DNA from 3 places in the Rhodococcus sp. UYP9 genome. Region 1 is predicted to be linked to each of the others. Evidence: riboswitches for the same ligand, from Rfam matches in the RefSeq annotation. Region 1 holds a riboswitch; each other region holds the start of a gene.
The links. Region 1 has a riboswitch for thiamine pyrophosphate ahead of thiO (glycine oxidase ThiO). Riboswitches for the same ligand answer to the same signal wherever they lie in the genome.
Positions count from the first base shown of each region.

Region 2: linked by a shared signal. The riboswitch ahead of ABIB36_RS21700 (TenA family protein) and the one ahead of thiO (glycine oxidase ThiO) in region 1 are both predicted to bind thiamine pyrophosphate.
Region 3: linked by a shared signal. The riboswitch ahead of ABIB36_RS06485 (3-oxoacyl-ACP reductase) and the one ahead of thiO (glycine oxidase ThiO) in region 1 are both predicted to bind thiamine pyrophosphate.

Region 1 covers NZ_JBEPPH010000002.1:523,670-533,737, reverse strand. Annotated here, with positions in the region: gene thiD (bifunctional hydroxymethylpyrimidine kinase/phosphomethylpyrimidine kinase) at 1-710, shown strand, start outside; gene ABIB36_RS08880 (adenylate/guanylate cyclase domain-containing protein) at 672-1,478, opposite strand; gene ABIB36_RS08875 (M28 family peptidase) at 1,511-2,989, opposite strand; gene ABIB36_RS08870 (ABC transporter permease) at 3,014-3,811, opposite strand; gene ABIB36_RS08865 (ABC transporter ATP-binding protein) at 3,811-4,773, opposite strand; gene ABIB36_RS08860 (thiazole synthase) at 4,857-5,597, opposite strand; gene thiS (sulfur carrier protein ThiS) at 5,602-5,817, opposite strand; gene thiO (glycine oxidase ThiO) at 5,814-6,875, opposite strand; TPP riboswitch at 6,874-6,986, opposite strand; gene thiE (thiamine phosphate synthase) at 7,012-7,704, shown strand; gene ABIB36_RS08840 (NUDIX hydrolase) at 7,741-8,580, opposite strand; gene ABIB36_RS08835 (GlnX family signal transduction membrane protein) at 8,594-9,952, shown strand; gene ABIB36_RS08830 (glutamate ABC transporter substrate-binding protein) at 9,949-10,068, shown strand, end outside.
Region 2 covers NZ_JBEPPH010000013.1:3,117-13,184, forward strand. Annotated here, with positions in the region: gene ABIB36_RS21685 (ABC transporter ATP-binding protein) at 1-550, opposite strand, end outside; gene ABIB36_RS21690 (ABC transporter permease) at 547-1,380, opposite strand; gene ABIB36_RS21695 (ABC transporter substrate-binding protein) at 1,358-2,371, opposite strand; gene ABIB36_RS21700 (TenA family protein) at 2,368-3,108, opposite strand; TPP riboswitch at 3,102-3,201, opposite strand; gene ABIB36_RS21705 (hypothetical protein) at 3,363-4,016, opposite strand; gene ABIB36_RS21710 (carboxylesterase/lipase family protein) at 4,105-5,664, shown strand; gene ABIB36_RS21715 (ATP-dependent DNA ligase) at 5,727-7,244, shown strand; gene ABIB36_RS21720 (FAD-binding oxidoreductase) at 7,262-8,644, opposite strand; gene ABIB36_RS21725 (DUF3558 domain-containing protein) at 8,712-9,224, opposite strand; gene ABIB36_RS21730 (DUF3558 domain-containing protein) at 9,234-9,827, opposite strand; gene ABIB36_RS21735 (hypothetical protein) at 9,952-10,068, shown strand, end outside.
Region 3 covers NZ_JBEPPH010000002.1:49,221-59,288, reverse strand. Annotated here, with positions in the region: gene ABIB36_RS06520 (alkane 1-monooxygenase) at 1-727, shown strand, start outside; gene ABIB36_RS06515 (ATP-binding protein) at 732-1,922, opposite strand; gene ABIB36_RS06510 (alpha-isopropylmalate synthase regulatory domain-containing protein) at 2,217-2,699, shown strand; gene ABIB36_RS06505 (hypothetical protein) at 2,754-3,254, opposite strand; gene ABIB36_RS06500 (alpha/beta fold hydrolase) at 3,398-4,291, shown strand; gene ABIB36_RS06495 (glycoside hydrolase family 183 protein) at 4,288-5,742, opposite strand; gene ABIB36_RS06490 (LLM class flavin-dependent oxidoreductase) at 5,781-7,052, opposite strand; gene ABIB36_RS06485 (3-oxoacyl-ACP reductase) at 7,054-7,824, opposite strand; TPP riboswitch at 7,871-7,960, opposite strand; gene ABIB36_RS06480 (alpha-amylase family glycosyl hydrolase) at 8,072-9,391, opposite strand; gene ABIB36_RS06475 (alpha-hydroxy-acid oxidizing protein) at 9,388-10,068, opposite strand, start outside.

The DNA of each region.
Region 1 (10,068 bases):
CCGCGGTCACCGTTCAGAACACCGTCGGCGTTTCCGGCTTTCACGAGATCCCACCGAGTGTCGTCGCGGATCAAGTTCGCGTCGTGGTCGACGACATCGGGGTCAGCGCAGCAAAGACTGGAATGCTCGCCTCCACAGCCATCATCGAGGCCGTCACCGCCGTGTGTACAGAGGTGGGAATCGGACGCGATCAGCCGGTGCCATTGCTGGTCGATCCGGTCTGCGCATCGATGCACGGCGATCCATTGCTGCACGAGGAGGCCCTCGACGCAATCCGCACGACACTCTTCCCCATTGCCACGATCGTCACGCCCAATCTCGACGAAATCAGGTTGATCACCGGCATCGTCGTGGTCGACGACGACTCCGCACGCCGCGCAGCCGAGGCGCTGCACCAACTCGGCGCCCAGTGGGCTCTCGTCAAGGGTGGTCATCTCCGTACGTCGGACAAGAGCACGGACATCCTGTTCGACGGCGACACATTCCTCGAGTTCTCCGGCCCTCGCATCGACACCGGCAACGATCACGGTGGTGGTGACACGCTCGGCGCGGCGATCACCTGCGCGATGGCGCACGGTTACTCCGTGCCCGATGCCGTCGCGTTCGGCAAGGAATGGGTCACTCGGTGCCTCGAGGCGTCCTACGACCTCGGCGCGGGCCACGGCCCGGTGTCACCGCTGTGGCGACTGCACCACACGGAGAATGCGTAGATCCTCGGGGACACCGCTGAGCTTGGGTGCGAAGAAGCCGCGACGATACGGGCGAGTTGCCAGTCCCAGTCGCTCCAGCGTCTCCGGCGGCATCGCGTCGACCGAAGGTTGCGAGATCATCAAGTTGCCGTCGCCGCCGGTTTCCATCACGCGCGCGGCCACTGTGACATCGACACCGAGCCAGTCGGATCCGATCTGTCGCGGGCTACCGGTATGAATACCGACGCGCATCGTCGGGGTATACCCGTCCAGGTTCACCTCGGCGAGGGCCGCTCGTGCGGCTATCGCAGCTTCCAGTGCCCGCTCGGGCCGAGGGAATACTGCCATGAGGCCGTCGCCCAACCGTTTGACGACGTGCCCACCGGCGAACTCGATGGCGGGTTCGATTGCCTTGGAGACCCTGCGCAGGAGCGTCAGGGTCCCGGTGTCGCCCGCCACGAGTGACCACGAGGAGAACCCGACGAGGTCGGTGAAGACGATGGTCATCTCGCGCTCGCCGCGACCGCGGCCGGTTCGTTCGAGCACGGCCTGCCACAGTTGGAGCGCACCCAAGCCGACCTCGCGGGTGGCTCCGGGTTCGTCGTCGAGAAATTTGTCCGCGGCGCGTGCCACTGCCAGCGCAGATCCGGGCCCCGCCATCGACAGCGGATCACCGAAGGACGGATCGCCGGGAAGTATTCGCCGCACTCTGCGCACTACCTCGACCACAGCGGGGCGTCGGTTGACGCTAAGGACCCACTCGACGGTCGACGCGATGTACGGACTCACAAGATCGACTGTAAACGACGGTTACACATACTTCAGTCGCCCGACCGTGCCTCGGTACGTGCCGCACCCGAGGGAACGCCGTTCGGGCCGTCGATCTCCTGCGCGAAAGTTCCGATACCGAACGCAACAGCCGATGCGTTCAAGCCCAAAGCTGTTCGGTCGATATTGGCGAGGGTGTCTTCGGCGGTGTGGTAATTCTGGTCGAACGTTTCCTCGGCCGTCCCACCCCATTTGGCCGCCTGCTCGGGAGATTTCTCCTCGTCCGCGCCGCTGAACACTCCCCCGGACGGAATTCCGACGTCGATGAACGGACCGTAATCGGAGCGGCCGTCGAAGTCGGTCCCGTCAGCTGCGATGCCCTCTTGCTGCAGACGCTCGAGAAATACCCGCTCGATCGCTTCCGATCCCGGCGGTCCCGCCGGAGCGCCGACCTTGTCCGAGTCGTCACCGTCGTAGGCGAGGTATCCGGCGTTGTGCGAGGCGATCATGTCGAAATTCAGATACAGCGCAATTGCCGCTTCTTCCTCCTCGCTCAGTCCCTCGACATATTTGGTCGACCCCACGAGCCCCGGCTCCTCGGCCCCCCAGAACGTGAAACGCACGGCGTTGGTGATGTCGGGCTCGCTTCCCATTTTCAGGGCTGTCTCGAGAACCGCAGCCGTGCCGCTGCCGTTGTCGTTGATGCCCGGCCCCTCGGGAACGCTGTCGAGGTGAGCGCCTGCGACGACGACGTTGTCGGTGCTGCCCGTCTTGGTCTGCGCAATGACGTTGCGACTCTTGGTGGTTGTGGTTTCGGTGTCGAGAGTGAGCGTCAATTCCGGCGCCGACGCCACGATCGGTCCGTCTTCCTGGCTCACGCCACCGGCAGGAATCTTCGCGATGTCCGCGCTACCGAGCGTGCCGCCGTCGAGAGGTCCCGGCTCGTTGTTGACCACGATGATCGCGAGCGCACCCAGTTCTGCTACGACGGTCTGTTTCGCACCGAACGGGCACACGCCTCGGTCGACGACGACGATGGCACCGGACACCTCGAGGCCGTTGTAATCCGTTGCCTCGCAACCAGGTGACCCATCGGCCGGGGCGCGCACCACCCGTGCGGTGATGCCGTCCGGTGGAGACGACGGTGAATAAGTCAGAGCGCTGACCGAGAGTTGCTGCTCACCTGCAGAGAGCAGTTGGGTGTCGGCGGTGAATTGATCGAACTCGAATTCGGGTGTCTCCACCGCAAATCCGGCGGACTCGAGCTGATCGACGACGTAGTCGACGCTTGCGTCGTATCCAGCAGTACCCGCTGCGCGATTACCGTTGTTGTCGGTGGCAATTCGCTCGAGTTGTTCCAAGTGAGCGATGACGTTCTCTTCGGTGACGGCATCGGCAAGCCCCCGGCCGTCTGCTGTCGCAACCGGGGTAGGAGCAGAAATGGCCGGTTGTTCCTCATCCGAAGACGAGGAACAACCGGCCACCACGAGCATGCCTGCTGCGAAACCTGCAAGAAGGGTCATCCGTCGCATGCATGCACCTTAACTGCACATAGGTCAGGCGTCTCGGCGATTCGTCACCAACACTGCGGCCCCGAAGATGACAGCGGTGAACACGATGAAGTAGATCAGGCTACCGATGGGTCCCCAGTGGAAGTCGATGCCGCCGTCCTGACCGAGGAAGTTGCTGGTGTTCGCCCACGGCAAGAACGGTTGAACCGCACGACCGAAAGAGCCGAACAAACCGAACAGATTCTCGATGACCAACGGCCACAGCAGCAGTAGTGCGATAGCACCCGCCGACTGCCGAAGCAGCGCGCCGACACCGACCGCGATGATGACCTGAAGGAACGCCAGAATGGCCGTGCCGTAGATGACGCGCCAGGTGCCGTCGGTGTCGAAGCTCAGCAGTATTCCGGCGTCGGGACCTGCGGTTGCCTTTGCCAGGTAGAACGCTCCGAGGCCGAGAACCAAACTGAGTAAGAAGCCGAAGACTCCGATCAGCAGCGCTTTGGACGTCAGTACTGCGGCTCGGTTCGGGATGGCCTGAAAGGTGGTCCTGATGACGCCGAAGCGGTATTCGCTGGTGACCGTCAAGGCCGCCAGAATCATCAGCACCATTGCGCCGAATCCACCGACACCGCTGCCTACTGCCTCGAACGCGGACGGAAAGAACGGTTCGAAGTCGGGCTGATCACCCTGTGCGACTTGATTGTTGTAAGAATTGACACCCAATTTTGACGTGATGCCGACGATCGCCGCCAAGCCGAGTCCGAGCACGATGATGGCTATCGTGCACCACCATGGCGACTTGGTCGAGGTGATTTTGATTCGTTCCGCTGCCAGGACACCCATCAGAGTGAACCACCCATCGCTTGCTGAATGTTCGGATCTTCGGCACCTTCGCCGTGGAATTGCACGTCGTGTCCGGTGAGCTTCATGAATGCTTCCTCCAACGACCCACGCTGCGAGGACAACTCGTGTAGCACGATGCCGGCACGGCCGGCGATGTCACCGATCGCATCGGTGGACGAGTCGACGACGACGAGCGAGGGCTGAAGCTCCTCTGCCGAGTCCGGTTCGCGCACCGTCAATCCGGCGGAGGTCAAGGCACTGCGAAGCGCGTCGAGCTGCGGGCTTCGAACTCGGACCGAGGCCTCGGACGCGTGGTCGATGAAATCCTGGACCGAAGAGTCGAAGATCAGCTTTCCGCGACCGATCACCACGAGATTTTCTGCTGTCTGTGCCATTTCGGACAGTAGGTGGCTCGAGACGAGGACCGTTCTGCCTTCGGCGGCGAGGCGCTGCATGAATTTGCGGATCCAGACGATGCCTTCGGGGTCGAGCCCGTTGACCGGCTCGTCGAAAAGGAGGACTTTCGGGTCACCCAGAAGCGCACCGGCAAGACCGAGTCGCTGTGACATACCGAGCGAGAACCCACCCGCGTTCTTCTTCGCGACGTCGGTGAGGCCGACGAGCCGAAGCACCTCGTCCACTCGAGACCTCGCGATGTCGTTGGAGGCTGCCATCCACTCGAGATGCGCCCGCGCAGAGCGATTGGGATGTACCCATTTGGCATCCAGCAGCGCACCGACCGTCCGAAGCGGCTGCTTGAGTTGGTTGTAGCGCTTGCCCTCGATCAGCGCCTCCCCACTGGTGGGGCGGTCCAATCCGAGGATCATGCGCATGGTGGTCGACTTGCCCGCACCGTTGGGTCCGAGGAACCCCGTGACGATGCCGGGCTTCACCGTGAAGGTCAGGTCTTCGACCGCCTTGGTGTTTCCGAACTGTTTGGTCAGTCCTTTGACTTCGATCATGGGACTCACTGTCCACTACCGAACCACCCCTGCGCATCACCCAGGAGTCGCGACCGAGGGTCATCCTTAGGGATGATGCGCCGCTACATCGGTGAACTCGCCTGGGCCCAGAAACGTTTCGGTATCCGGCCTGCCCGGCGGGCCTGATAACCGGCTACGACGGCATGCTTCATCGCCGACGCCATGAGCGCAGGGTCCTGTGCCCTGGTGACCGCCGTTGCCAGAAGGACGGCGTCGCAGCCGAGTTCCATCGCCAACGCCGCATCGCTTGCCGTTCCGATGCCGGCATCGAGGATGACGGGCACGGTCGCGGCGTCGACGATCATTTCGATGTTGTGCGGGTTCGAGATGCCGAGGCCGGTTCCGATGGGCGCACCGAGCGGCATGACGGCGACGCAGCCGATGTCCTCGAGCCGCTTTGCCAGGACGGGGTCGTCCGTGGTGTAAGGCAGCACGTTGAATCCGTCGTCGACCAGTTGTTCTGCGGCCTTGACCAATTCGATGGCGTCGGGCAGCAGGGTTCGCTCGTCGGCGATGACTTCGAGTTTCACCCAGTCGGTCTCGAGCGCCTCACGTCCGAGTTGCGCGGTCAGTACTGCCTCGGCGGCGCCGCGACATCCAGCGGTGTTGGGCAGGGGTGCGATGTTCAGCCGACGCAACAGGTCGAGAACACCGGTGCCACCCGCGGCGTCGACGCGACGCATTGCCACGGTGGTCAATTCGGTACCGGAGGCCACGAGGGCTTCTTCGAGAACCGCGAGATTCGCTGCTCCCCCGGTGCCCATGATCAGGCGCGAGCCGAAGGTTCGGTCCGCGATCTTCATCGAATCAACCACCCTGCACCGCCGTCAGTACGTCGATGGTCCAACCTTTGCCCACCATCGTCGAATCCCAACGGCTCTTCGGGAGCACCATGCCGTCGACGGCGACGGCGATTCCCTTCGGTGGCATCGAAAGATGTTCGAGCAGTTGACGCATCGTCATCTCTTCGGTCAGGAGGTGGTCCTCGCCGTTGACGGTGACACCTATCGCCAGAGCAGTCATTGTTTCCTATCTGTGGTGAATCGGGCCGGGTCTGCGGCCTTCGCTTCGATGAGTGCGTCGTCTTCCAGTAGTGCAGCGACCGCGTCTGCGGTGATGGGCGTCAACAGGATTCCATTGCGGCCGTGGCCCGAGGCGACGATGACGCGGTCGGAGATCTTGCCGATGAGTGGCAACCCATCGGGGCTCATCGGTCGCAGGCCTGCCGCGCATTCGTGAAGTTCGTATTCGCCGAGGCCCGGCATCAACCGCTCTGCGTCGGCGATGAGGTCGCGGACGCCTGCGACGGTGACCTGGGTGTCCTGACCCGATTCGTATTGTGTGGCCCCGAGAACCAATCCGTCTCCGCGCGGCACCAGGTAGATCGCGCGGCCGTGGACGCTGCCGCGGATCGTTCGGGTCGGGGCAGGTGTGGCACTGGGTCTGCGTCGTAGACGCAGTATTTCGCCTTTGACTGCCCGGACCGGTACGTCGGCAAGGAGCGCGGAGGTCTGAGCGCCTGCTGCCAGCACGATGCGGTCGGTGGTCAGTGCGTCGAGATCGGTGACGGTGTCGGCGGAGAATTCGACGCCGCCGCTCACCGCTGCGGTCTGCAGTGCCTCGAGCAGCCTGCGGTTGTCGACGGCCAATTCGGTGGGTGCCAGCAGCCCGAGGCGGATGTTCGGTGCGAGGGAAGGCTCGAGCTCCCGGATCTGTGCCCGACCGAGGATCTCGAGCTGGTGACCTTGGTTTCCAACCCAGTCGGCAATGGTTCGCAGGTCCGTCGCGTCGGCTGCATCGAGGGCGACCGTCAGTGATCCGGTAGCGGAGAACACCGACGGGCCGGGGAGCGCTCGTGCGAATTCGGGCCATCTGGCGAGGGAATGAGCGCCGAGTTCGAGCAGTTCGTGTTCACCCGGCCATCCCTCGGACAGCGGGGCGAGCATTCCTCCGGCCACCCATGATGCACCGGTACCGACCGACGGATCGTGGAGCCGCACGGACCAGCCGTCGCGCGCAGATCGTGCGGCCACCGCCAGGCCGATCACTCCCCCACCGACCACGGAAAGACTCTTGGGCACTTCTCACCACCTCACTCCCTGCGCCGGCATGATCCGGTTCAGGTATTGACGGTAAGGACTGGCGTGTCCACTCTCAGCCCCACGTACCTCGGGACTCCCGTGTATCGACTCTCGCCAACAGACTACCGTTGCCGTTGTGCAAAGCGATCGGATCATCCGCAACCCGGAAGCGCGTGAGCGTTTGACATCAGCTCGGCTTTATCTGTGCACCGATGCTCGACGCGAGCACGGCGACCTCGCTCAGTTCGCCGAGGCCGCACTGTCCGGTGGCGTCGACATCATTCAACTTCGCGACAAGAACTCCGAAGGCGAGCGCACTTTCGGCCCGCTCGAAGCCAAGGACGAGCTGGCGGCGCTGGCAATTCTGTCGGCCGCCACCAAACGCCACGGGGCACTCCTCGCAGTCAACGACCGCGCCGACCTTGCCCTCGCATCGGGCGCCGACGTGCTGCATCTCGGCCAGGGCGATCTTCCGGTCCACTATGCGCGCCAGATCCTCGGCCCCGACGTCGTCATCGGGCGGTCGACACAGAATCGAAGCCAGGCCGCTCTCGCAGCCATCGAGGACGGCGTCGACTATTTCGCAACCGGGCCGATCTGGGCCACACCGACCAAGCCGAACCGGAAAGCAGCCGGTCTGGACCTGTTGCGCAGCACCGCGGAATCCGCTCCGACGCGGCCGTGGTTCGCCATCGGCGGGATCGACGCCGAGAACGTCGACGAAGTTCTTGCCGCGGGCGCGGATCGCATCGTCGTCGTACGGGCCATCACCAAAGCTCGCGATCCACAGGCAGCTGCACGGGAGCTCAAGCTCGCGTTGCAGGGCTGACCTCGCGTTGCAGGGCTGACGGAGCCTAGGGCCTACCTAGCCGAGCCATCCCAGCACGGTCGACGGCGAGAGCACCTGCACCGACGTCGGGAGCCGTTGTTGCAGTCCGCGGTCGGCGGTGACCAAAGCAGTGAGTGTCGTCGACGCCTGTGCCTGTGATGCAAGTTCGTCGTCCCCACTGCCGGCGGCGTGGATGACGGGGACTCTGGTGTCCTCGAACTGTGCTGCTCGTGCTTCACCTTCGAGGACTGCCTCGATCCGGGTGAGCCAGCCGAAGCCGACACCCGGCAGCTCGACGGTTCGCGGAAGGGTGCCCGCCAGTGAGCTCAGCAACTTGCCGGTTGCGCCGCTGCGATCACGCCACCAACCGTCGGGCCTCGAGCCGAGTACGTTCGCGGTATCCAGCAGAACTCGTAGCGGGCTGATGCGCAGGGAAGCCCAGCTGGCGGCGAACCCCGGGTGCAGAGGCAGTTGATCGACCATGTCCTCCGGAACCCACCGAAGCTCGGTGCTCTCCCCGTTCATCGTCGTGTCGAGTTGGGTGGCAGCGTCGGCGACGACGGTCGTGTAGGACCATCCGCTCGCCATCCGAGCCGTCTCGACTTCGCCGCGAACGAAGACGTTGTCGACACCGATTCCGGCTTCCTCGTCTGCTTCGCGAACAGCGGCGTGCACGTTGGTTTCGTGCGAGTCCTTTGCGCCACCCGGCAACGCCCACGTCCCACCCTGATGGCTCCAGAGCGCTCGGTGCTGCAGAAGGACCGTCGGCTCACCGTCCGGCGATGGGGCCCGCAGTAGTAGCCCCGCCGCGCCGTGTTTGCCCCAGTGCCGCGTGCCGTCCTCACCCACAACCCACCCGTCACCGTCGCCACGCATACCGACACCCTAGGTGAACCTTCCGGTAGGCGTACGGACGGTCGCTCCGGCTTATATGCTCGGTGCTGTGATTGTGGTCGGCACTACGCCCTCGGCTGCCGTACCTCCTACGACGGCTGCCGTGACGTCGGAGGCCGATTCTCGACGCGAACTGCAGCGTCTGATTCGGTCCACACCGGCGCGCATGATCGCTCTGGGCCTGATACTCGTCATCGCGTTCGTAGTCACCGGCACCGTTATCTCCGTCTCGGTATCCGAGCGAGCCCGGACGCTCGACACTCTTCTCGTTCGGACCGAGCCACTCGCCAACTCGGCGCAGAACCTCTACGGCGCACTGTCCGTTGCCGACGCGGCTGCCTCGACTGCATTCATCGCCGGCGGGCTGGAGCCCCGGGACGTTCGCGATCGATACACCCAGGCGATCGGAAACGCCGGCACCGAATTGATCCGGGCATCCGACGGGCTCGCGGTTTCGGACGACGAAGCACGGACGGTTCTCATGGAGATCGGCGCGGGCCTGCCGGTGTACACCGGACTGGTGGAGACCGCCCGTGCCAACAATCGCAGTGGCAATCCCGTCGGTGCGGCGTACCTGGGCGAGGCGTCTACGCAGATGCAGTCCTCGCTGCTGCCCCGTGCCGAACGCCTCTACGCCGAGCAGGCCGCTCGGGTATCGAACGACCAGGAACGCTTCGTCAATCCTCCGTTCGTGGCGATCGGTCTCGTCGTGGTGTGCCTGATATTGCTGGTCCTCGCACAGATATACCTCTCTACCCGCACCCGCCGAAAGCTCAACGCGGGATTTCTCGGCGCCTCCCTCGCGATCTCGCTCCTGCTCGGGTGGATGTTGGTGGCGGGGCTGATTTCTTCGATAGCCACCGATCGCGCACTCGACCGCGGTGTTGCTCCGCTGCAGAAACTGACCTCCGGGTTCATCCTGGCGCAGCAGGCCCGCGCCGACGAAACACTCAACCTGATCCGACGCGGAAGCACCCGAGAGTTCGACGCGGAGTTCGCGCAGAACACCGACCGTCTGACCGAACTGTTTGCAGACAATGCCGATATGACCGGCTCAGTTGCCGCGTGGAAGGCCTCGCACGAGCGGATAGACCAGGCACTCGCCGTCGGCGATTTCACTACCGCTGTCACCGTGGCCACCGGTAACGGTGTTCAGGATTCCTCGACCCAATTCCGCTTGCTCGACACGATGCTCGACAACGGAATCGACGACGCACGTGCTGAGCTGCGCGGCAATGTGGTTCGCGCCAAGTCGGTCCTGACCGGACTTGCCTCGGGTGCGATCGTCCTCGCCGTCGCCGCTGCCGCCGCAGTCGGAGCGGGGCTCATTCCGAGGTTGCGTGAGTACCTGTGAAAAACCCTGCCCCCCTTCGTTTCTCGTTCGCAATCCTCGCCGTCGTCGGCGCACTGATCGCGGGATGTGCAACCGAGGAGGCGGTACCGGACGTTCCGGTCGTCAGCTACACCGAA
Region 2 (10,068 bases), on a different contig from region 1:
CCCGGATGTCGTGGGTGATCATCAGGACGGTCCATCGGTAGTCGAGCCAGACGTCCTGCAGCCACGCTTGCATGCTGGTGCGGGTCAGCGAGTCGAGGGCTCCGAACGGCTCGTCGAGCAGTAGTACCTCGCGTTCTTGAATCACCGTGCGCAGCATCGCTGCTCGCTGCCGCATCCCGCCGGACAATTCGGAGGGCCTCGCCTTCTGGTATCCCTCGAGCCCGAAGGCGGGAAAGAGTTTCTGCGCCTGGATCCGCGCTTGCTTCTTGCTCATCCCGCGAACCTCGAGGCCGAGTGTCGTGTTGTCGAGCACAGTGCGCCACGGAAACAGCAGGTCCTTCTGTGGCATATAAGCGCACGGGGGTGCCTCGACGACTCCGCTGTCCGGGGTATCGAGACCGGCAATCATATTGAATACTGTGCTCTTGCCCGAGCCGCTCGGACCGATGACGGAAACGAACTCTCCAGGCTCGACGTCGAAGCTGACCCCGTCGAGGATTGGCCGGTCGCCGTAGGACTTCGTGAGTCCGGACAGATGCACGGCCGTCATCGCGGCCGACTGTCCTGCGCCCAGGGGGCGACGACGCGTTCAACGGCGTAGGTCAGCAGGAAGAGCGTCACGCTGATAACGGCCGTGACGAGCACCGCAGCCAGGACGAGATCGGTGCGGAACGAGTTCTTCTGCTGGCTCATGTATATCCCGAGTCCGGCGCTGGCTCCTGCGTATTCGGCGAAGATGGCACCCACGACGGCGTACGTGATTCCGATACGAAGCGAGGTGAAGAAGCGGGGCATCGCAGAGGGCAGACGAATATATCGAAACTGCTGCCAGCGGGTTGCGCCCATGCTCGCCAGGAGTGCGCGCGCATCTCGATCGGCTGCCGCGAATCCTTCGATGAGGCCGATGGCCATGGGGAAGAACGTAGCGAGCGCGATCACGAGAATCTTGGGAAGTAGTCCGAACCCGAACCAGATGATCAGCAGTGGGGCAATAGCGATGATCGGAAGCGTCTGCGAGATCACGAACAGCGGCACCACTGCTCGTCGGAGCCATGGTGAGAAGTCGACGGCGACGGCAAGTATCCAGGCAACTACCAGGGATACTGCAAATCCGAGAACGGTGACTTGGAGAGTTGCTGCTGCATTCTCGGCGATGGCGTCGCGCTGCGCCCAACCCTGAGCCACGATTCTCGACGGCGAGGGCAGTACCTGTGGTCGGATCCCGCTGAGCTGGACATAGACCTGCCATCCGATGACGAGCACCACGACGATGGTGACCGACGGCAAGGCCCACCTGACCGCAGCCCCGATTCGCGGTCTACGCTTCGCCGGCCGTTCGACTGCGCCGAACGCCGCGCTACTGAGCGCCGAGGTAGTCATCGGTGAAGTAGGTGGACCAGTCGGGCTCGGCGTCGACGGCGTTGCCGCCTTGATCGACCAGGACACCGTTTTCGTACAGGAATTTCGAATATTCGGTCCATTTGTCGAGGTTCTGTCGCCCGACCGCGCCCGACTCGTCCAGCATGTAGCGGTCGGCGAGCATCTGCTGGCTTTCGAAGACCAATTGCTCGTCCGTGAAGACTCCCGGATTCGCATCGATGATGTCCTGCGCGGCGCGGACCGGATCGTCTGCCGCGAGTTGGTAGCCGCGTTGCAGCGCCTGGACGAATTTCTTGGCCTCGTCGGGATGGCTTGCCAGCCAGTTCTCGTTACCGTTGACCGTGAGTGCATAGGCGTCGGGGAAGCCGTAGTCGGTGTAGTCGAAGTACTTCATCGGAGTACCGCTGTGCTCGGCCTCGATACCCTCCCACGCCAGGTAGGACACGGTGAAGTCCGCTGTGCCCGAATACACGGCCTCGTAGGCCGAGGTTCCGAGTACGACGGTGTCGTACTCACCTTTGCCGCCGTCGTTCTGGATGACTTGGCGTAGTCCGGCCTTCTCGCCGGTATCACCGAAGCCTGCGTAGACTTTGCCGTCCAAGGCTTTCGGGCTCGGTATGTCTTCGCGGTCGGCTTTCACCCCGATTCCGGTGGCCCAGTGTTGCAGCGGGGCCAGTACCGAAATGATTTGAGCTCCAGCGGTTTTCGCGAATGTAGTTGAACTCTGCGTACTGATGCCGAACTCGGCGTTGCCCGCGTCGACCAGAGTGTCCGGGGAGGTGCTGTTGTACGGCAGGATTTCGACGTCGAGTCCGGCGTCGGCGAAGTATCCCTCCTGTAAAGCGACGTACAGCCCGGTGTGGTTGGTGTTCGGTGTCCAATCGAGTGCGAAGCGGATGGTATCGGAGTCGGTGGATTGTGCACACGAAGTCAGCGATGTGACGGTGACGACGGCTACCGCGAGGGCGCCGATTTTTCGGGAAAGTGTCACGGTGTTACCTCCGAAGCGGCAATCTCGGAAGAGGAAGTTGGCCACTGTGTGGGGTGAAGTGCGCTGTCCCAGAACATCGATTCGTACCGTGTCGCGATGACGAATGCGTCGATCATGGCGCTTCGTTGAGCATCGGTAGCGAGCCGAGCGGCGTCGTCTACCAGCAGGCGCGCGCAGTCGACGACATCACGGAATTCTTCCGAGTCGTACGTCGAAACCCATTGTGCGTAGGGGTGATCCGGATCATGGTGGAGAACCTGTGCGGCCGATACCGACAGGCGGACGGCCACGTCGGCGTAGATCCAGAAGCATGGCAGGATCGCCGCCGCCGCAACGGGATAGGGCTCGGTGGCGGCGGTTGCTACCAAGTACGAGACGTACCCGAGGCAGGTTGGTGAATGCATGGCCTGCGCATCCGTCGGGGGGAGCGCATCACCGACGAGAATTGACTCGTGAAGTGTCGCCTCCTCGACTGCGCTCGCCGCGGAGGTGGCCCAGAACGCGGCAGTCGCGGTGTCCGGAGCTTTCGATGCGAGAATAGCCAGCGCTTTCGCGTATCCCGCCAGGTACAGCCGATCCTGCTCGAGATATCTGCGGAACGCGTCGAGCGGCAGCGTGCCCTCGCCCAGCAGTGTCAGAAATTCGAGTTGGTCGATCGCGTGACGCAACGAAGATGTCGAGCCCCACATAAGATCCGTGTGGCGGACAGAGTCCACCGAGTTTAAAGGCGCAGTCATCGCCTTGACATCCCTTCGTCAGCATTACCTGCATCAGGTTCGACGGGTGTGATCTCAGCATCCGCATGTACGGACGCACCCCGTGTCAGAACATCGCCGACCCTAGCACCCTTGGTCGGCGATGCGGTGTCGAGCGGGCTGTCGCAGGGTCCTCGATGCCTGGTGGTGGCGCGCAACATTTCGTCTACCGAGGATTCCTAGCCGGTATCTGAGGTGGGGTCGCGCGCTGCCGAAACACTCTTTCGAAACTGCGTCTACTTCAGCTCGAATGCCTTGTCCGACACCGTGAAACCATGGCCGACCTGATCCAGGCAGGTGACCCCGGACGACTCCTCGACTCGGCATTCGAGCCCATTGGAACGCCCACTTCCGGGTACGGCGAGTGTGAGCCCGTACGGCAGTTCCTTCGCAGTCCCGTCGAACCGATGAAAGCGCGGATCGCCTGAGCTGAGAAACCTGGCAGGGGATCCTGCAGTGATCTCGACGGTGTTGGGAGCCACCGAAGACTCTGGAGCACCGCTTCCCGCCACTCGCGGGGCCGAGCGGGGGAACTCGCCGTGACACCCAGCGACCGAGGTCTCGGTCACGACGATCGCGCATTCGAACTTGCCACTCGGGCTGGTGAAGTAGAAGAACCCGGCAGTGCTCTTGTACTGGGACGGGTCGGCGGTCGGCGGGGGACTGCTCGTCGTCGGTTTGTCGGGAGTCGTCGAGGTGGTTGTTGTCGGGGCGGCCGATGTCGTCGGCGAGGGTGCAGTCGCGGGCGTCGTGCGGACCACCGACGGTGGGTCGGTGTCGACGGTCGCAAGCGGCGCCGTTGCGCTGCCGTCGACATCGGAACCGCATCCGGAAAGAACCAGGGCGGACGCTGCACCAACGGCTGCGCCGCATGCGCGTAGTCGGTTCATCTTGCCAGCTTAAAGTGGACGGATAGGTCCCGGGAATTGGTACCTTGACCAGTATCGGATGTGCCTACGTCGGATACGGAGGAATGCCATGACCGAAGTCGAGCAAGACGGCGTTTGGACATGTCAGGTGCACACTCCGGACGGCGACGTGATCGGGTACCGCGACGGCACGCACTTCGTGTGGAAGGGGATCCCATACGCGGCTGCGACCGCCGGCGAACATCGCTTCAGGTCTCCGCGGCCCGTGGAACCGTGGGCAGGAACCCGGGATTGTCGACGTTTCGGTGACGTGGCACCCCAGGGCAAAGCTAATCCGGTGCCGATCGATCCGACGATCCCGATGTCGGAGGACTGTCTGTCGGTCAATGTTTGGGCACCCGAGCCCGACGGTAGACCTCGGCCGGTGATGGTGTGGATTCACGGCGGTGCGTACTCGCTCGGTTCCTCTGCGCAGAGCGTTTACGATGGCAGGCGGCTGGCCGAACTCGGTGATCTGGTGCTCGTCACCGTCAACTATCGCGTCGGGGCTTTCGGATTCCTCGACTTGTCGTCGTTTTCTACAGCGGAGACGGTCTTCGAGACGAATCTCGGCTTGCGTGATCAGATCGCAGCACTCGAATGGGTGCAGCGTTGCGTGGAATCGTTCGGTGGTGATCCGTCGAACGTGACCGTGTTCGGCGAGTCCTCGGGTGGCGCGTCGGTCACGACACTGATGACCTCGCCGAAGGCCGATGGGCTGTTTCACCGCGCTATCGTGCAAAGTGCGCCCGCGACGTCGGTGTACGGACCGGAACGCGCGGCGGCCGTGGCCACGAGATTCCTCGAACTCGTCGATATCACTCCGGATCGAATCGGGGAGTTGAAAACCGTCGACTTCATGCGTCTCGTCGAGGCGGGCGACACCCTGTGTTACGACGTCCCGACGCGGGTGCCGGGCACGTTGGGGCTCGCGCCGGTAGTCGACGGAGATGTCGTCCCGCGGTATCCCGTTGCAGCGTTCCAGAAGGGATACTCGCACCGCATCCCGTTGATCATCGGAACGAATCACGACGAGGCATCGATCTTCCGCTTGATGAAGTCACCGTTGATGCCGGTCACGTCGGACACCGTCACGGAGATGTTTCGTGCGATCGCGAACGATCACTCGGATCTGCCGGCGTTCCGGATCGCGGAAATCATGTCGGCTTATCCGGATCGATCGAAATCGGCTGGTGCACTTGCGATGTCGAGGGATGCTGGATTTCGAATGCCGACGATGTGGATCGCGGACGCGCACAGTAGATTTGCGCCAGTCTGGATGTATCGATTCGATCATGCGACACCGATGCTGAAGGCTGCTCGTATAGGTGCGGGACACGCGACCGAGTTGCCTTATGTCTTCGGCAATTTCGGAACGTTGAATCGAGATCCGACATTCTGGCTCGGTGGCCGCAAGGCAGCGACGGCAGTATCGCTGCGTGTGATGAAGCGATGGGTCGCCTTCGCCCAGCACGGAGTCCCCGCCACCCTCGACGGTGCGAAGCATTGGGCGCCCTACGTCGAGCCGACGCGCTCCACGCTTGTCATCGACACCCAGGATTCTCTTGTCGAAGACCCGGACGCCGTTCTACGCGCGGCATGGGGAGATCAGGTGCTCGGCTTCACCTGACGTTGCCAGGGTCGGTGGATCGAGGTGGATTGAGCTGGTCCACTTCGGGATACTTACATCTGGTGCTGTTCATCCGAATCGTCGAGACCTCGTTGGCCGTGGGTGCCACTCGCTCCCGTAAGGCCAAGACCGAGGCGCTGCGGCTGTTGCTCACCGAGGTCGACCCATCGGAGACCGCCACCGTGGTGGCGTGGCTGTCCGGTGAATTGCCGCAGGGCCGAATCGGCGTGGGCTGGCGGACCTTGGCCGATATCGACGTCGATCCGTCCGCCGCGGGCACACTCACCGTCGCCGAGGTCGATACGAAGATCACGACGGTTGCCTCGACCTCCGGTCCGGGTTCGACCGCCCGACGTCGCGAGGTCCTGACGGATCTTCTTGGGCGGTCGACGGGTGACGAGCGCGTGTTTCTGGTTCGGTTGCTGACCGGCGAGTTGCGCCAGGGTGCACTCGAAGGCGTGATGACCGACGCGATTGCTGCTGCGGCGGGACTGAAAATCGACCCGGTCCGACGGGCTTTCATGCTCTCCGGGAATTTATCGGCAACGGCGTCCGCTGCGCTGGCCGGAGGCGAGACTGCACTGGCACTCTTCGAACTCGAGGTGGGTCGCCCGGTGCGTCCGATGTTGGCCTCGCCCGCGGAGTCGTCGGCCGCGGCGTGGATCGAATTCGCAGGCGAGGTGAGTTTGGAGTACAAACTGGACGGGGCTCGCATCCAGGTCCATCGATCGGGTGAAGATGTACATATCTACACCAGGACCCTGCGGGAGATCACCGACAGCGTGCCGGAGCTCGTCGAGTTGATCCGAGCGTTGCCGTGCACCAGCGTCGTACTCGATGGGGAAACCCTCGCACTCACCGACAGTGGCAGGCCGCGTCCTTTTCAGGAGACGATGAGTCGGTTCGGTGCCCAGAGTGCCCACGAGTTGCTTCTGCAGCCGTACTTCTTCGACTGCCTGCATCTCGACGGCGTGGATCTGCTGGACGAACCGCTCGAACGCCGGCTGGCAGCGCTGGAACAGGTTGCACCCATTCATCGGATTCCGTCAGTGGTACGCCCGGACGCCGACGCTGTAGCCGGGTACTTCGAGGAGGCGTTGGCCGCCGGGCACGAAGGTGTGATGGTCAAGTCGTTGTCGGCGCCTTACGCCGCGGGCCGACGCGGCCGCACGTGGCAGAAGGTCAAGCCCGAGCACACGTTGGATCTGGTGGTACTCGGTGCGGAATGGGGCTACGGCAGGCGGACGGGCCGGCTGTCCAATCTGCATCTCGGGGCGCGCGATCCAAGCGGTGGGGATCCGATCATGGTCGGCAAGACATTCAAGGGGCTCACCGATGTACTGCTGCAATGGCAGACCGAGGAGTTTCCGAAACACGAGAGTTCACGTGATGAGCACACTGTGTACGTGTATCCCGATCTTGTCGTCGAGATCGAACTCGACGGTGTGCAGAAGAGCACCCGCTATGCAGGCGGAGTTGCGCTTCGATTCGCCCGGGTGCTCCGATACCGGCCCGACAAGACACTGGCTGAAGCCGACACGATCGATGCCGTTCGCGCTCTCCTTCTGCCGTCCACCTGAGCGCATACCGCGCTGTGTCAGAGGATTGCGCCGGGATTGAGAATGCCGCTGGGGTCGAGGGCGGTCTTGATCCGCTGAGTGAGCTCCATGACGTCCGCTCCCACCTGGTCGGGTAGCCACGCTTTCTTCAGCCTGCCTACTCCGTGCTCGCCGGTGATGGTGCCGCCCAGGGTCAGTGCCAGGTCCATGATCGCTCCGAAAGCGATGTTGGCACGACGTGTCATATCGACATCGGCAGGATCGAACACGATGAGCGGGTGAGTGTTTCCGTCTCCGGCGTGGGCGATGACAGCGACTAGGACTGCGTACTTTTCGGAGATTCGTTCGATACCTTCGACGAGGTCGGGTAGCGCGGGGAGCGGCACACCGACGTCCTCGAGGAGCAGACTGCCGAGACGTTCCACAGCGGGAATCGCGAATCGCCTTGCAGCAGCGAAAGCCTCGCCCTCATCCGGATCGTCGGTTGTGAAGACTTCGGATGCACCAGCCTCGGTGCACGCGGCCGCCATGATCTCGATTTCATGCGCGCGGTCGTCACCGGGGGAGTCCGAACGGGCAATCAGCATCGCTGCGGCTCCGCGGTCCAGGCCCATCTTCATCGCGTCCTCGACTGCGCCGATCGACGCACGATCCATGAATTCGAGCATCGATGGCCGTAGCGAGCGGGTGATCGCGAGGATGGCGGTGGTCGCGTCACGAACCGAGGAGAACGACGCAACAACGGTGCTGGCCGGCGGTTGGGCCGGAATGAGACGCACGGTGATCTCGGTGATGATGCCGAGCGTCCCCTCGCTGCCGATGAATAGTTTGGTCAGTGACAGGCCCGCAACATCTTTCAGGCGCGGGCCACCGAGTCGTACCGCGGTGCCATCGGCGAGAACGACCTCGAGACCGAGCACATAATCTGCGGTCACCCCGTATTTGACGCAGCACAGACCGCCCGCATTGGTAGCGGCATTCCCGCCGATCGAACACATCTCGAACGACGACGGATCCGGCGGGTACCAGAGCCCGTGTTCGGCAGCAGCCTTCTTGACTTCGACGTTGAGTAGTCCGGGTTGGGTGACCGCGATGCGGGTGACCGGATCCACCGTGATGTCACGCATCAGTTCGGTGCTGAGCACGATTCCGCCGTCGACGGCCGTCGCGCCACCGGACAGTCCGGATCCAGCTCCGCGAGGAACTACCGAAACATTGTGTGTGCTGGCCCATTTCATGACATTTTGCACATCGACGGTGCAGGTGGTCCGAACTACCGCCAGCGGAGCTCCGGCATCCGGGTCCTTGGCCCAATCGTGGCGGTAGCCCTCCGTCAGATCAGGATCGGTGAGAACCGCGCCGTCGGGTAACGAGCGCTTCAACGCGAGTAGCCGCGGATCCAGTTCGATCGGTTCACTCATCGCTCATCCTCGTCTCGATCTCGGCTCTCGCTGTCGAGGGTATGGGTCGGACGGGGATCGCGAGTCGTTATTGATTGCGTTGCAGCGTCAGTTCGGCGAGCTTCGTCGCACCTACACAGGGGTCGACGGTCCCGCCGCGATACTGCACCCACCAGGTAATGGTGCCGGTGTACGCGGCGGTGATGCCACACGACGCGGGATCACCGGGTCGGCGTGAGAGAAAAGCGTTTGTACCGGCAACCGTGACGGGTTCGATTGCGTAGTTCAGCTGTTCGGCCAGTGCCCGCTCACGACCGAGAGAATTGTTTTCGAACCAGGCGAATGTGACGTCCACCGAGCCTGCGGCCCCGGTGCCCGTCCACATGCAGACTGCGCCGTAGAAGTACTGGTCCACGACATCCGCCTGGACGGATTCGGCGATCTTGTCGTTCGGGACGGCCGTGCATTCCTGCAGCAGTTTGTCGAACTGTGAATCGCCGCCCAATCCGGCAGGAGTGGGGGTTCCTTCGATGGTGGTACTGCAGCCGGCAAGTAGCAATGTTGCTGTCACCACGGCAACTCGCGTCCGAGTTCGGTTCATCGCTCTCACCTACTTCGCGTTCGCTACGGTTGCGCGGGCCAGGTCCTCGACAACCTCGCAGCTGTCGCGAGGAGGTACCGCAAATGCATAGTTCAGCGACCAATGCAGAAATCCGTCCCCGGATTCGACTGCCGCTTCACATGACGTATCGGCACCCTTGGCGGTGAAACCTGGGTGTCCGTCGACATCGATGTACGCGATCTCGCGACCGATCTGCGCGGCGACGGATCGTTCGCGGTCGATCGGGCTACCTCGATACCACGTGAACATGGCGTACGCACCGGAATTGGGTGCCTCCCACCTGCACCGGACACCATTCTTGGAGGAGGAGGCGATACCGGGGACTCCGGTGATAGAACCCAACTGCTCGTCTGTCATCGAACCGCACTCTCCGACGAAAAGCTCCTCCGTGGCCGGTGTCGGGGCCGCCGTAGAAGTGGCCGAATCGAGAGTGGATTCCGAGTTCTCCGCGGAACAGCCGGTGGCAGCAAGAACCAGCACTGCGACACCGAACGGAATTCCGCGCTTCCACACGTGCAGAACCATACCGAGGCGGCGGATTCGACGCGGAGAGGACCTGGCTATTGGAGTCACATCTGTCACATCAGCCACTCTGTTACCTGATTGATGCAGCGACGACACGAAATCGGGTGGCTGTTGAGGCTAGCGTCCACCACTAGTGGTAGCTGCTCGGCGACTCGGCCGGGTACCAAGGAGGGTGAGAAACATGATGGATTCCACCAGTAAGTCCTGGACATTCATCGCCGCGATCTTCTCGTACGAATTCCAAGGCGGCGGAGTCGATTACGACACCATCGAGATGATCCATCGTGGTGACGTTCAC
Region 3 (10,068 bases), 470 kb from region 1:
GGGCATCAACGCTGCTCACGAACTCGGACACAAGCGCGAAAACGTCGAACGGTGGTTGTCCAAGGTCACACTCGCACAGGCGTTTTACGGACACTTCTACGTCGAGCACAATCACGGCCACCATGTTCGCGTCGCCACCCCCGAAGACCCTGCGTCGGCGCGTTACGGAGAAAGTTTCTGGAAATTTCTGCCTCGCAGCATAGTCGGCGGCCTCACCTCGGCCTGGAGCCTCGAGCAACGTCGTCTGCACCGGGTCGGTTCCGCGAAATGGTCCGCCCACAACGACCTGTTCAATGCCGCCGCGATCTCACTCGTGTTGTTCGCGGTCCTCATCGGGGTCTTCGGCTGGCAGGTTGCGCCGTACCTCCTGATACAGGCAGTAATCGCCATCGTTCTGTTCGAGGCCGCCAACTACCTCGAGCACTACGGCTTGCTGCGGCAGAAGAAGAGCAACGGCAAGTACGAACGAACCGATCACCGGCACAGCTGGAACAGCGACCATCTCTGGAGCAATCTTTTTCTGTACCACCTCCAGCGGCACAGCGATCACCACGCTCACCCGACCCGCCGCTACCAATCCCTTCGGACCGTCGACGAATCCCCCCAGCTCCCAGCCGGTTACGCGGTGATGATCTTCTGCGCATTGATCCCGCCACTGTGGCGAAAAGTGATGGATCAGAGATTGATCGACTTCTACGACGGGGACATGTCCCGGATCAACAGCTGACCCGCTACTCGTCGGTCTGAGCCCGCAGATACCGCCCGAAGTGCGGGACGGTGAACGCGATGGTCCCGCGCTCGGCGGAGTAGATCAGACCCTTCTTGATCAGTCCGTCACGAGCAGGCGACAACGATGCCGGCTTGCGCTTCAACTCCGTCGCCACCGCAGACGTCGGTACCGAGGTGTCGTCGCTGGACAGATCGGCCATAGCTCGCATGTACTCACGCTCGGCAGGGGTGGCGCGCTCGTAGCGAGACCCGAAGAATCCGACGGCAAGTTCCTCCTCGGCCGTCGGGGCTGCAACCCGCACGTCCTCTGCCGTGATCGGACTCTCGGGCGCCAGATCCCATGTCGCCTTGCCGTAGGCCTGAACGAAGTACGGGTATCCATCCGCCGCCTCGTAGAGCGCGTCGAGTGCCTCGGTCGTGAATTCCACGTCCTCGCGATCAGCAGGAGCGATCAACGCGAGATCAGCAGCCTTCCGCTCGAGCCGCCCGATCCGGTGGTAGCTGAACAGTCTTTCGGAGTAGCTCTTCGACGCCGACAACACAGCGGGGAGGTGCGGAAGACCTGCTCCGACGATGATGAGCGGCGCCGCATCTTGACTGAGCTCATGGCAGGCCGCGCACAGCGCCGAGATGTCGGCCGGCCCCAGATCCTGCATTTCGTCGATGAATATCGAGATGCCGACGCCGACGTCACCGGCCAGCACCGACGCGTCGAGCAGCAGTTCCACCAAATCGATCTCGATGTCCCCGGAATCCGCCCGGCCGCTGAGCGCGGGAACATCGATACCGGGCTGCCAACGTTCACGCATCCCCTTGTCGGCGGAGGCACGCAAGGCGAAGGCTTTGAGTACACCGAGGAATTCGTCGACCCTCTCCGGATCGCGATGCGCGGCAGCAATGCCGCGAACAGCCATGTGCAGCGCAGACGAGAGCGGTCGACGCAATTCTTGATCCGGCCTTGCCTCGATCTTGCCGGTTCCCCAACCGCGTGCGACCGCGGCCGAGCGAAGATGATTGAGCAGAACGGTCTTGCCCACGCCGCGCAACCCCGTCAGGACCACACTTCGCTCCGGTTTACCGCGAGTGATCCGCTCGAGCACGACGTCGAACGCGTCGAGTTGCTTCTCGCGGCCTGCAAGTTCGGGTGGGCGCTGGCCTGCGCCCGGAGCGTAGGGATTACGCACGGGGTCCATGGGGTCAAGATAACAACCGCCATAGCAAAGTATCGGCACATCTAGCGCGTGTCCTAGACGCCGGTATGGACGGCTAGCGACCCTCTCGGCTTGTATCGACGAGTCTTCACAATGTCCTAGATTTCGATAGACTCGACTACACGGTTGCACGAGAGCGGAAACTGCGCCTACATTGGACTCTGTGGAACACCTTCTCGTAGTACGCCGCCGTAGCGGGGTCTAATTCGGACCGACCCCTCGCTGCGGGTCGTCGTGCTATCTCGGTCCTCCCTTCGCTTTCGGAGAACCACCGACATGAATACTCTCTCTTCCACCACTTTCTCGAGCGACTGCTTCGCTGCCCGCTATGGCGCACCACTACCGCGCGACCTTCGTGACCAGGCCGCGAACATGAGCTGGGCTGCTTTCTTGCAGCGCTTCGGCGCACGCACCGGGCCCATCAGACTGGGCAGCTGGTCCGCCCAGCCCGGCCCTGGTGGACAGACGAGATTCGACGCGACCTTCGGCGTCGGGAACGCGATCCACACGACAACAGCAACGTCTCACGGCCCGATCGATGCCCTGACCTCGATGTTGTACGACGCAGGTTTCCATATCGAAATCCTGAACTTTCACCAGCAGACCGTTTCCGAGAACGGCATACATGCCGCCAAGATCGCCACCTTCGTCCTCTGCGAATTCGACGGCCGCCGCGCGTGGTCCATGGCGATGGACGGGGACGGCACGAGCTCGTCCATCCGAGCCGTCATCGGTGCGGCCAACATGTTGCACGGGTAACTCTCCGACCTTCTACTGCACTCTTGTCGACAGGCTAGATCTCGGTAGAGAGCACTAGGGCATTTCGATGGTCTGCGAACGCGCTATCTCCTCGATCGCCCGCCGGATATAGACCTCACTCGACGTCGAGGCATGCGCACCTTGTCCGTCTGCCGCACGCCGGGTGGGACTGGACAGCTCGGCAATGATCAACAACGCATGACCTGCTCGGGGTCGCGGACGTACAGCCTCGGTGTCCGCGACCCCGAGCGCACCTGTGAGCACTTCTACGAATCCATCGACATCGAGGTCGCCGAACCATTCCGATGCCGAGCGCACTGTCCGCGCCAGCACATCCTGAACATCGTCGCCGGTCAGCCCGTCGGGATGCAGTTCTTCGAGCAGCGCTCGGATGATCTCGGCATGCACCAGACCGACCTGCGCCGCGTCCTCGGACTCCACGTCGGCCACGGCGTCGCGATAGGCATCCTCCGAGCGCGCACGAGCGGCAGCAAGCGCCTCCTCGGTGGAGGTCGCGATAGCTCGGGGTGTCGCGGGCCAGTCGTTGGGCCACATCTCGAGGGTTCCTTTTGTTGGGCGAAGAGGTTGGACAATCCTCCCACCTTGCACCGACAATCCATTTACATGTAACCGGTACTTATAGTAATCTTCGACAGAGTGTGACGCCCCAACCGAGACCGAAAAGGACGTACCACCCGATGAGCGAAACCGTGACCCGCACAACCGTGGTCAACGAGGGAATGTCACTGGCGGTCTACGAGACCGGCAATCCGGACGGCGAGACCATCGTTCTCGTCCACGGCTGGCCGGACACCCACGAGATGTGGAGTCACATCGTTCCACGACTCACCGCGCGCTTCCGCATCGTCAGCTACGACGCGCGTGGCGCAGGCGAAAGTACGGTTCCGCGTGAACGCTCGGCCTATCGACTCGCCAATCTGGCCTCGGACTTCTATGCTGTCGTCGACGCAGTCAGCCCGAACGCACCGGTTCACGTCCTTGCGCACGACTGGGGCGCCGTCACCGTGTGGGAAGCAGCCGGCGAACCCCATGCGGAAGACCGAATCCGTTCGTACACTTCCATTTCGGGTCCGAACCTGGATCATCTCGGCAAGTGGTCGCGGTCGCGGCTGGCCACGCCGAGCTGGAATAACGTCAAGCAAGTCCTCGCCCAGACGCGCGCATCCTGGTACACCGTCACCTTCCACATACCCGGCCTCTCCACTTTGCGAATTCGACGCCAGTTCGCCAAGGGTTGGCCTACATTCCTGCAAGAATTCTCCGGCGTCGACCCGTCACTGGTCACCGAGAACCCCACATTGTTCTCCGACGCGACCAACGGGGTGAACCTGTATCGCGCGAACCTCTTACCGCGCCTGATGAAGCCGCGGGATCGATTCATCGCCATCCCGGTGCACTTGATCGTCAACACCGAGGACCTCGCGGTGCGTCCCGATCATTACGAAGACACTGGAAAATGGGTGAAGAACTTGACTCGCAACGATATTCACGCGGGTCATTGGTCACCGATCTCTCATGCTGTCGAGATCGCCGAGCTCACCGAGAAGTACATCGATTCGCGAAAGAGCTAGTTGGTCAACTCCGCGTGCATCTGAAAGACGTTGTAGTCCGACCACGTCGAGATGTTGAAGTACAGGTCGGTGCCGGTGGACCAGGGATGCATGAACCCTCCGTACAGCTCGGGGTAGTCGGCGACGCTGACCATCGGCGCTCCGTCGGACCACGCCCCTTGCGGAGAGTCGGACTCCCGCAGCGTGATAGCCGTTTTCGCGGTGTCGAGGTAGGTCATCTGCCAACTCTGGCGTGCATCGTCGTACCGCACCGACAGTTCCGCTGCCGGGGCCGCCACGATCGTCGAGGCTGCGGTATACCCTCCGACCGGCGTCCAGTTACCCTCGCTCCAATACTGATACGCAGACTTGTTCAGCACCTGGTCCTTCGGGACGCGTGCGACGCCGACGTCGCCGAGCCGGGTGTTCGGCGTGCCGAACATGTATACGTAGTCACCCTGCGGGACCATCGACGTCACCTGAAACTTGCTGACGCCGAAGATGTTGTCCCACTGCGCGTACGGATCCTTCGTCCAGGTGGAGCCGCCGTCGTCCGAGTACGCGATCCCCCCGTAGTTGGTCCACCAGGTTCCCGGGATGCTGTTCCACGTCCTGATGGACATGTAGCTCATGTATTGGCGGTCGCCGAGCGCGAAGCCGGAGGTAGGAATCGTGGTGATCTCGACGTTGTCGAGCTTGCGGCTGCTGAGGAGTTCGGCTGCGTGACAACGACTGTCCTGCACCATGCTGTCGTAGGTGACCCCGTCGGACAGATCGGTATCGGTGCTGAAAGCGAGTACATTGCTGCGCCAATCAGGGCCCTGGCCTCCAGGGGGATGGAAGCCTTTGCCGACGGTATCGCCGAACGCCGTCGCTATCTGTCCGGGGGCGCTCTCCCACATCATGCCCAGGTCCGTTCCGTAGACCTGCCAGCGTTTGTCGGTGCGGTTGATCGATCCCGCACCAGTCTGTTTGGCAACACGGGTGACGTTGCCGATCTGCGGCGTGGGAGGTGCCGGAGTTCGGACCGCCGGTTCGACGGGAGGTGACGCCGGATCGGGAGGAGGCGGAAGCTGCACTTCGGGCCCGGGAATCGGGATCGGAATGGTGAACGGCTTGAACTCGAATCCGATCCGGGGAATGTTCAATTCGCTCGAGAGCGTTGTGGGCTCGCGAGTCTCATCGGTCAGCTCCGGGCACGGATCCACGCAGGGGTCCGCCGGCAACGGTTCCGGGTCGATGCGTGTCGGGGCCGTCGTCGGTGCTGGGTATGGCACTGGTGCGAGTTGCGGAAATGGGATCGGAATCGAGAGATCCTCCGGGACCAGTGACCCGGTCTCGTTCGTCAGGTCGGCCGCGCACGCGCCGGGAGGGACGAGAGGTTCGGCGGCAGCTGGGACGCTGTCCCCGTACACGATCACCACGGACCCGAGAACAACAGCGGCGCTCACGACGGCCATTCGCTTCGACATACTTCCCCTTCTGCGGATGCACCACCCGTGCCAGCGCATCATGCCAGATTTTCGCGCAATGAGCGCGAAGAGTACTCCTTACGAAAGAGATCACGTGACTGGAGAATTGGCACGACTTCGTCGACGAAGTCGTCGAGACTGTCCGGATACAGCGGTGGCATCAGATTGAAGCCGTCGGCAGCTCCTCGTCGCACCCACTCCGAAATCTCGTCGGCGATCGACTCCGGCGTCCCGATCATCGTGGCGTGCCCTCCACCTGCTGCGAGTGTCCCGAGAAGTTGACGGACAGTCGGGTCATCTTTGGCGATTATCCGCAAAATCGTCTCGTATCGACCGTGCGGCCCGGTGAACTCCTCGATCGGCGGAAGAGCAGGAACCGGTGCGTCGAGCTCCCAATCGATGCAGTCCTGCTCCACGAACATCCCCAGCGTGCGCAACGACTGCTCGACGGGAAGCAGTGCATCGAGCTCGGCCTTCTTCGCACGGGCCTCGCTCATCGTCGACCCAACGTACGTCACCAGACCCGGCATGATTCCGACGGTCGAGCTGTCTCGTCCGGCAGCGTCTATGCGGCGCTTGACATCCGAATAATAGGCAGCGCCGGCTTCGGCATCATAGGCAACGGCGTAGATCGCCTCCGCGTAGCGAGCCGCGAGATCACGCCCCGGTCCCGACGCGCCTGCCTGAAACAGCACCGGACGCCCCTGCGGAGACCGTGGGACCGTCAACGGGCCGTCCACCCGAAAGTGCTTGCCCACATGAGCGATGGGGTGCACCTTCGCCGGATCCGCATACATTCCGTCGCGGTCCAGTATCAGCGCGTCCGGTTCCCAGCTGTCCCACAGCGCAAGGGCGACCTCGACGAATTCCTCTGCACGCTCGTACCTTTCGGCCCGTGCCGGAATGCCCTCGAATCCATGATTGCGCGCCTCGGCGTCGAACATCGAGGTCACGACGTTCCAACCTGCCCGGCCGCCACTGATGTGATCGAGCGAGGCAAGCAACCGCGCAGCATGAAACGGGGTGTAGAACGTCGTGGATACGGTGGTGACCAAGCCGATATGGGTGGTCGCTCCGGCCATCGCCGTCAGCGCCGTGATCGGTTCCAGAAACCAGGTGCCCGCGCCTGCCGGATCACGAACGGAGTGTCCGTCGGCGAAGAACACGGCATCGAACTTGCCCCGCTCGGCGGTCTGCGCGAGTTCTTGGTAGTAGGTGATATCGCCGAGGTCCTCGACCCTCGAATTCGGGTGACGCCACGCTGCACTGTGATGCCCACAGCCGTACAGGAATGCGTTGAGATGCAGCATGTCAGTCCTTGACCAAGCCGCCGTCCACGACCAAATTCTGTCCGGTCACCGACCTCGACCACGGAGACGCGAAGAACAACAGGGCATCTGCGAACTCCTCGGGTGTCACCACTCGCTGCAAAGGCGTCGACGCCGCGATGAGGTCGAATACTTCCTCCGGTGTGGCTGCGCTGGCATCGGTGGTCCGCAGCAAGCCACCCGACACCATGTTCACAGTGATGCCGTCCGCACCGAGATCCGCTGCGAGAGTGCGAGTCAGAGACAACAGCGCAGCCTTCGATGCCGTGTAGTCGTGGTACGGCACCACTGGGTTCTGGAACAGATTGGTGCCCACGTTGATGATTCGGCCGAATCCTGCTGCGCGCATCCCCTTCAGCGCTCGCTGCGTAGTCGTCAGCGCACCACGCACAGTGCCACGGAACTGCGCGTCGAACTCGTCCCACGTGATCGAGTCGGCCTTGCTGCGCGCGTCCCCGTTGAACGAGAAGTCGGCCAACGCGTTGTTGACCACCGTCGTCACGGAGGAACCGAAGTGCGCTTCGGCTTCGGTGAACAATGCGTCCACCTGCTCGGCGTCGGTGATGTCGGCTTGAATGGCAACCCCGCCGATCTCCGACGCCAGCGCCTCCGCCGAGACTCGGCTGCTGCGATAGTTCACCACGACGCGCGCACCTTCTCGCGCGAATGCCCTGGCTACCGCGGTGCCCAGACCTCTGCCCGCTCCGGTGACGAGCACTGTCTGCTCGTCCAACTTCTTCGACTGGATGTTCATGTCAGGCCTTTCGCTCTTCCGGCCCACACCGCGCAGAGCATGCACGTATCCCACGTGCAGACATCCCTACGCTGGTGTTGACCAGATCAGGTTCGACGGGTGTGTTCTCAGCCGTTAGGCACCCCGTGTCGAAGAGGACTGTACCTCTTGCCGAATATCCGCTCGTCTAGGTTTGATCGTAGAAATACGTATAGATACCGGACAAGTCGGGTTTCAGCACGTCGGCCCATCTCATGACGCCCTGCACCTAACGCAGCACCACCCAGCCGTGGGGTGGAATCCTGGTGGATCCGCCGCCCGCATGTGCTTCGCCGGCCAATATCTCGCCGGCAAACACATCGCCGCCGATGCGGTACGTCACCTCGTCGTCACCGAGGTTCAACGCCACGTGCAACTGCTCGTCACCCGAGTGGACGCGGTACAACATCGCGGTATTGGACAGCTCCACCGTTTCGGTGCGCGCCTCGACGAGCCAGGGATGCCTGCGGCGAAACCCGATCAGTTCCTGATGCAGATGGAACGTCGGCCAACCGTACGGGGCGAGTTCTTCTCTGCTGCTGGGGAATTCCGGCCGTACCTCGTCATCACCGCCGACACGTTCCTCTTTCGCGCCACGGAAGCCCTGTTCGTCGCCGTAGTAGATCATTGGCATACCCCCGACCGTGAACAGAACCACGAGTGCATGCTCGAGATGGCGTTCGTCGGTGATGGTGCTGGCGATGCGAGCCACGTCATGATTGCCGACGAACGTGGCCGGAACGAACGTCTCGAGCCACTCGTTGTGACGTCCGAGCGCGTGCGACAACTCGAAGAAGTTTCTTTCCGAGATTGCACTCCATGACGCTTTCCACAGCTCGTACTGAGTCACCGAATCGAGTGAGCTCGCTTTCACGATGGCTGCATAATCACCGTGGATGACCTCCCCGAGGAAGTAGGCGTCAGGGAACTTCTGCCGAACCTTCGGAATGACCGCCGCCCAGAACCGCGGCGGCACAGCGTATGCCGCGTCGAGACGCCACCCGTCTGCACCCCGTTCGAGCCAGTGCGACATGACATCGACGACATACTGCTCGACCTCGACGCTGTCGTGGTTGAGCGTCACCAGTTCATCGTGGCCCTCGAAATTGCGATGCGTCGGTCTCGCCCCGGACCAGTCCAGGTGGAACCACTCGGACTCCGGTGAATCCGGCCCTGCTTCGAGCGCCTGCACGAACCGCGGAAATGCTTGTGCCACATGGTTGAATACGCCATCGAGCATGACTCGCAGTCCACGTGAATGAGCTTGGTGGATCATGTCGTCGAAGTCCGCTTCGGTCCCGAGCCGTGAATCGATGCGAAGGTGATCGATGGTGTCGTATCCGTGGCTTGCGGAGGCGAAGATGGGGCCGAGGGCGATTCCCGACGCCCCGAGTTCCACGGCGTAGTCGAACCAGTCGACGATGCGGTGCAGTCGATGCTCGTCCTCGAGCGAACCGCCGTCCCAGTCATGGACCGGGGCGCCGACGAATCCCAGAGGATAGATGTGCCACCAGATGGCGTGGTCTACCCAGGCAGGCTGACTGCTCATGCCCGGATCACCGACTCACGGCCGAGTTCGGCAGCACCGGTATGACCCGACAAGCTGGTGACGAGATCGAATTCAGCGAGAATGCAACGTAATACGTGCGCCACACCCTCCTGGCCGCCGAGCGCCAAACCGTACAGGAACGGCCGTCCCAGCAGCACCGCGTCGGCCCCCAACGCGAGCGCCTTCGCCATGTCGGACCCGGTGCGCACGCCGGAATCGAACAGGACCGTCAGCTGATCACCGACGGCGTCGACGATCTCCGGCAGCGCGCTCAACGACGAGCGAGCGCCGTCGATCTGGCGCCCACCGTGATTGGACACCACGATCCCGTCCGCCCCGTGATCGACAGCTGCTTCGGCGTCACCGACCGTGCAGATTCCCTTCAAGACGATCGGTCCGTCCCACTGCTCACGCAGAAACGCCAACTGCGACCAGTTCAAACCAGGGTTGGGGAACATCTGCGCCCAGTGCATAGCTGCAGCCCCAGGATTCGCTTCGACCGATTGATCCAGACCCGCCAGAAATGCCGGGTCGGTCAGATAGTTCTCGATCCCGAGGTTCGCCAGGAACGGCAGGTATCCACGGTCGAGGTCGGCCGGCCTCCAGCCGAGAAGCGTCGTGTCGAGCGTCAGTACAAGCGTCGTGAATCCCGATGCCTTGGCTCGCTCGAGAAAGCT